DNA from 2 places in the Candidatus Pelagibacter sp. PS_44 genome. Region 2 is predicted to be linked to the other one. Evidence: riboswitches for the same ligand, from Rfam matches in the RefSeq annotation. Region 2 holds a riboswitch; the other holds the start of a gene.
The links. A riboswitch is a leader RNA that binds a small molecule or an ion and turns the genes downstream of it on or off. The one in region 2 is predicted to bind S-adenosylmethionine.
Positions count from the first base shown of each region.

Region 1: another riboswitch for S-adenosylmethionine. It lies ahead of AC5SLO_RS02845 (O-acetylhomoserine aminocarboxypropyltransferase/cysteine synthase family protein); the one in region 2 lies ahead of AC5SLO_RS01625 (homocysteine S-methyltransferase family protein).

Region 1 covers NZ_CM182063.1:514,336-517,731, reverse strand. Annotated here, with positions in the region: gene argC (N-acetyl-gamma-glutamyl-phosphate reductase) at 1-713, opposite strand, end outside; gene rpsI (30S ribosomal protein S9) at 747-1,187, opposite strand; gene rplM (50S ribosomal protein L13) at 1,189-1,650, opposite strand; SAM riboswitch class V at 1,790-1,858, shown strand; gene AC5SLO_RS02845 (O-acetylhomoserine aminocarboxypropyltransferase/cysteine synthase family protein) at 1,863-3,164, shown strand; gene AC5SLO_RS02840 (COX15/CtaA family protein) at 3,175-3,396, opposite strand, start outside.
Region 2 covers NZ_CM182063.1:307,034-310,429, reverse strand. Annotated here, with positions in the region: gene moaB (molybdenum cofactor biosynthesis protein B) at 1-452, opposite strand, end outside; gene AC5SLO_RS01635 (sulfite exporter TauE/SafE family protein) at 471-1,217, shown strand; gene AC5SLO_RS01630 (2OG-Fe(II) oxygenase family protein) at 1,247-1,837, shown strand; SAM riboswitch class V at 1,927-1,990, shown strand; gene AC5SLO_RS01625 (homocysteine S-methyltransferase family protein) at 2,000-2,908, shown strand; gene AC5SLO_RS01620 (DUF3726 domain-containing protein) at 2,909-3,343, opposite strand; gene AC5SLO_RS01615 (DUF3726 domain-containing protein) at 3,352-3,396, opposite strand, start outside.

The DNA.
Region 1 (3,396 bases), 210 kb from region 2:
ATTGGGGTTAAATGTGGTGTAAAAGTAAAATTTACTTTCTTTTTTGTAAAAAAATTAAACTCTTGTTGTATTTCAGAATTGTGACGATGAGAACCAACGCCGTAGGCACTTAAAGATTCATAAAGGTTTTTATTTTTATATTTGTCATGTACTCCTCTTCCAGCTCCGGAATATCCCGATTTAGAGTCTATAATTATATTATTAACTTTAATTAAATTTTTTTTAATCAATGGAATTAACGGTAACAATATTGATGTTGGATAACAACCCGGGCAAGCAATAATATTAAAATTTTTAACTTTTTCACCTGTAATTTCAGGTAATGAATATATAGATTTTTTAATATTTGAAATTGATCTGTGTTTTTGTTTATACCATTTTAGATATAAGGATGCATTATTAAGTCTAAAATCTGCTGCCAAATCAATCAACACATTATGTTTTAATAAACTATTTGATATAGATTGAGCTTCACCATTTGGTAATGCGGTAAATACCAAATCAACTTCTTTTAAAAATGATTTATTAAATTTAGTAATCTTGGGTAAATTTTTTGATTTTAATGATTTTTCATAACTAGTAATTTTCTTACCCACAGATGAGCTACCACACAAATATTTTATATTAATATTTTTGTGTTTAACTAATAACTTTATTAATTGAACACCAATATAACCAGTTGAACCAGCAACTAAAACATTAAGCTTAGGCATTGTTTATTATAACTATTTTGAAATAAAAAAGAATTATCTTTTCGAGAATTGGAAGCTTCTTCTAGCTTTTTTACGACCAGGTTTTTTTCTTTCAACAGATCTTGAGTCTCTGGTGTTAAGTTTCTCTGTTTTTAGTGTACTTCTTAGTTCTGAGTCAAATAATATTAAGGCTTTTGCAATACCGTGAACCATTGCTCCTGCCTGTCCAGTGTGACCGCCTCCAGCGACACTACATCTAACATCATAAGCTGTTGCTTGATTAATAATTTCAAAAGGTCTAGTAATTTGCATTTTATGACTACCACTAGTGAAGTATTCATCCATTGTTCGACCATTAACATAAATTTTACCGGTCCCTTTTTTTAACCAAATTTTAGCAATTGATTTTTTTCTTCTGCCAGTAGCGTATTTGCTATCTTTAAAATCTAACTTGATCTTAGGTTTTTTTGATATTATTTGTGCTGTTTGTTCCATATTAATTTCTAATTAAATTTTTGCTATTTAATTTTCCTAAATCTAAAAGTTTTGGATTTTGAGCTGCATGAGGATGCTCTTCACCAGCATAAATTTTAACTTTAGTTAGTTGTTTTCTACCAAGAACACCTCCTGGTAACATTCTCTTAACCGCTAATTTTAAAGTCTCACCTGGTTTATTCTTTTCTAATAGTTTTTCAGGAGTTATTTCTTTAATTCCACCAGGGTGGCCCGTATGTCTATAGTATTTTTTGTCTTTAAATTTTTTTCCAGTAAATTTTGCATGTTCTATATTTTTAACAACTACAAAGTCACCATCATCCATGTGAGGTGTATAAGTAGTTTTGTTTTTTCCTCTAACAATCATTGCTATTATAGATGCTAGTCTTCCAACAACTGCTCCTTTAGCATCAATTTCAAACCAATTACTTGTTAATTCGCTACTTTTTAAAAATTTAGTCATAGAGCGTGGATTAATACTATTAATAATTATAAAGTCAATTTTATATTTCTCTTGCAATATAGCCATTTAATGGTAATTTTTGTTTGCCGATTTGTTCCTATTGCAGGCTAATAATTGCTAAAAAGGATTTTTTACCCACATTTTCGGTAGGCGCATTTGAACTGTATTGTATGCCTTGCATAAAGCAAAAATACTAAAAAAGGAGTATTAAGATGAGTACAAAAAGACAAAACCCAGAAACTATCGCATTGCATGGTGGTGATTATAGAAGTGATCCAACTACAAAAGCTGTAGCTGTCCCAATTTATAGAACAACTTCATATCTATTTGATAGCACTGAGCATGCGGCCAATTTATTTGGTCTAAAAGAGTTTGGAAATATCTACACAAGAATTATGAATCCAACCAATGATGTTCTTGAAAAAAGACTGGCTGCCTTAGATGGTGGATTAGCAAGTTTAACTGTCTCTTCTGGGCAAACAGCTTCAACCTTTGCTATCTTAAATGTTGCTCAGGCTGGGGATAACATTGTTAGTTCTACAGATCTTTATGGTGGAACTGTTTCATTGTTTACTCATACATTGAGTAAGCTTGGTATTGAAGTTAGATATGCTGATCCAGCAGATCCTAACAACTTTGAAAAAGCAATAGATGATAAAACTAGAGCTTTTTATGGGGAAACATTGCCCAATCCTTATTTAAGAGTATTTCCTATTAAGGAAGTTTCTGATATTGGAAAAAAATATAATATTCCATTAATAGTTGATAACACCGCCGCCCCTATCATCTGTAAGCCAATAGAGCATGGAGCTGCAATAGTGGTTTACTCACTTACAAAATATATAGGTGGACATGGTACAGTTGTGGGTGGAGCACTAATTGATGGTGGAAATTTTGATTGGACAGCCAATCCAAAAAGACAACCCTTGTTTAATGAACCTGATGCAAGTTATGGTGGCGTAGTATGGGGTAAGGCAGTTCCTGAATTAACTGGCGCCAATGTATCCTTTGCTGTTAGAGCAAGAGTTACTCTTTTGAGAGATCTTGGAGCTGCATTAGCTCCTGATAATGCTTTTGGAATAATTCAAGGACTTGAGACAGTAGCCTTGAGGATGAAACAACATTGCTCTAATGCGGAAAAAACAGTGGATCATTTATCTAATCATAAAAAAGTTTCTAGAGTGATTTACCCAACCAAATATGAAGGAGATATTGGTAAAAGAGCAAAAAAATATCTTGATGGAGGAAATGGTGCTTTAATAGGAATAGAACTAAAAGGTGGCATTGAGTCTGGTAAGAAATTTATAGAAGCTTTAAAAATGTTTTATCATGTAGCAAATATAGGAGATGCTAGAAGCTTAGCTATACATCCGGCAACGACAACTCATAGCCAACTCACGGAGCAAGAATTAAGTGCTGCAGGAGTTACTCCTGGATATATAAGACTGTGTATAGGATTAGAACATATTGACGATATAATAGATGATCTTGATCAAGCACTTAGTGCTTCATAACAATTCTTTATCATTTTAAAAAACCGCTTGAGTTTTTATAAATGAGTAAAATATAGGTTGTTAATACAAAAATAGAACCTAACTGGTGTAGTGATGCATACTTTATCTCTACACCAGATATTAATGTAATGATTCCTAATAATATTTGAATAAGTAAAGCTATGTCAAAAAGAATTACATTCTTTATGGCAACTCCTTCTTTAATAAATAAATAGTTAATAATCATAACAAG
Region 2 (3,396 bases):
TGATTTACATCTAACTGGTGTTTTAAAATTCCATCCCAGGCATCCGTGACCCCACCTGAAGATCCTGGTAAAGCAAACACATACTTACCGTTAGCCAGTACAGCACAAGCTCTAGATTGAATGGCAGATGTACCAACTGTTTTTAAACTTATCGTTCTAAACACCTCTCCAAAACCTGGAATATGTTTGTCAGCTATTTCGTTTATTGCCTCTGGTGTAATATCTCGACCCGTAAGTCCAGTGCCACCTGTTGTAATTACAACGTCTATTTCAGATTGATTAATCCAATCTTTAAGGATTTTAATAATGTCTTCTTTATTATCTTTACAAATTTTTCTATCTACTAATTTATGTTTAGCCTCCTCTATTTTTTTTACTAAGATCGCACCTGACTTATCATTCTCAAAAGTTCTGGTGTCCGTAACAGTTAAAAGTGCTATATTTACAATCATAAATTTAAAATAATTATTGTGATCATATTATCATTTTTATTTCTTCTAACAGCAACTTTATACTCTAGTGTTGGATTTGGTGGTGGCTCTACCTATCTAGCTCTTCTGTTGATTTGGGATGTTCCTTACTTAATCTTTCCTGTAATTGCTCTTTTTTGTAATATCATTGTCGTGTCAGGAAATTGTATTAACTATATTAAAGCTGGAAATATCAATCTTAAGATCCTTGCCCCATTTTTAATATCATCTGTCCCACTTGCATTCATAGGTGGCTCTTTATCAATAAATAAAGAAATTTTTGAAATTTTACTTTTTGTAGTCTTAACACTAGCAGGAGCTTTACTTCTTGTGAAATTTAAATCTTTTGATCAAAAGATTGAAGTTTATAAAGAGATGCCAAAAATGTTATCATTATTAATAGGCGCATCTATTGGATTTGTGTCTGGTGTAGTTGGAATTGGTGGTGGAATTTTCTTAAGCCCCATATTGTTATTGATTAGAGCAGATAAAGTAAAAAATATTGCAACTGCCGCATCATTATTCATACTGATTAATTCTCTATCAGGTCTTGCTGGTCAATCTACAAAGTCATCAATAATAAATGGGCTTTATGATTATTGGCCATTATTTTTGTTTGTTTTAATAGGCGGTCAACTAGGAAACTATTTAAATCTTAAAATTTTTCCTGCAAGAATGTTGGCTCTAGTGACATCAGCACTTGTCATATTTGTCGCTATTCGAATAGGATTGAAGTTGTTTGCATAACGAAAGTATTAAATTATTATAGATAGAATATGAAAACATTTAGAGCTTTTGGACCAACTATAGGAAAAACAAAGTTATCCAAAAAAATTATTAGTATATTAAATAATCACGTTGATAAGACTCAATCATCTATAAAAAATGATTATAGTTCTAAACTAGCAAGTCAAATTAAGAGTGAAATCAAGATACCTAAAACAATAGTTAATAAAAATTTGTCTAAAGAAATAATAAAAAATATCAAAGTTTATCTTGATAAGTCAGAAGTTAAAAAAATTAAAGAAATTAAGATAATTAACCTATGGGTAGTAAGACAATTAAAAAATGAGTATAACCCCATTCATTATCATGGAGGACAATTATCAGGGGTTGGCTATCTTAAAATCCCAAAAGATATGAATCAAAATAAATTTCTTAAGAATAAAAAGATTAAAACTAATGGAACTATTGATTTTATCAATGGTCAAAAAAATTTTTTAAGTAAAAGCATCTACAATTTAAACCCTAAATTAGGGGATTTATTAATTTTTCCTAATTATTTAATGCACACAGCTTACCCATTTAATGTTGATGGTGAGAGAAGATCCTTCTCATTTAATGCTAAAATATTATTTAAGAAGTGATTTACTAATTAGTCTATTAGATATATAAATACATTAACCGATTTGATCCATATTGCAGGTACTAACTGCTAAAAAGGAAATCATTAGATAATTGGTAAAGGTAGTTGGACTATATTGTGCACCTGGCATAAAGCTAAAGCACTAAAAAAGTAAGGAGTAAAAATGGATATTAATTTTTTTAAAACAACACGAATTCTAGATGGTGGTATGGGGCAAGAATTATTAGCTCGTGGTATGAAACCTAATGGAACATTGTGGAGTGCTAATGCATTGCTTAAAGAAGAATATCATCAGCTATTATTAGATACTCATTTAGATTTTATTAAAGCTGGAGCTGAAGTTATTGTTACCACAACTTTTACAACTAGAAGAGTTAGGTTACGTGATAATAAAGTTGAGGATAAATTTGAATACCTAAATAAAAAAGCTGGGGAGATAGCTCAAAAAGCTAAAAAACAATTTCCACATATTTTTATAGCCGGGGGTCTTCCACCTCAATATTTAACTTACGAAGAAGATACGAGAGCAAATGAAGAAATTAAACAAAATTTTTATGATCAAGCAAAATTACTTGATCCATATGTTGACTTTTTTTATTTAGATGTTTTATCAAGTGTTAAAGAATTCAGACTAGCAATTGAAGCAATCCAGGATTTCAAAAAACCTTATCTGATGGGCGCACACATATCTGAGGGTGTTAATCTTCCAAGTGGTGAAAAAATATCTGATATTATAAATAATATTGACCACAAAAATTTACTTGGGGTAATCTTGTCTTGTATTTCACCTGAAAATTTTTCTAAAAATTTGGAAGAGGTTAGAAATTTGGGTATTCCTTTTGGATTTAAGTTTAATGCATTTGAAACAACCAAGCCCAAAAATGGATATACTAATCATTATAATAAAAGTAAAACAGGAAATCCAAATGAGTTTTTAGGTCAAAGAAAAGATTTAACACCTCAATTTATGGCTAAATTTGTTAAAAAATTTAAAGATGATGGTGCTACTATTTTAGGTGGATGTTGTGAAACAAGGCCATCTCATATTAAAGCAATGAGTGAAATTAGATAGCTAATCGTTATCTGTTAATCCAGCACCAGCTCCACTTTGTTTTAATGATTCATTTTCTTCAACAAATGTTTCCTCTGAAAGTTTATAAAGTTCATTCCATTCTTCAATATTAAAGGAATCTCTATTTTCGATAACTTTAAAATAAATATTGTCAGCAATCTCAATAATTTCATTTTTTGCATAATTTGAATAAATATTATTATTAAAATTTAATAGAAACTCTTTATCATCAATCTTTAAGAAAATTCTTTTTCCAATTACTGCTGTAGCTCGACTTATAAATGGTAGAAAAAGTAAAGGATAGAGTACCTTTTTAAAGTTTATCTGGTTTAATTTTTCTAAAGTTTTGATTTGATCTAAAACATTTACTCCAGAAATTATTGGACAATATCCGTCTCTATTTGCTATGTTGTCTTGATTAATCATACTAATCATATCAAGACTTAATTTTTTTTTTTCTTAAAAAAACTATTAAGATTTTTAATTCC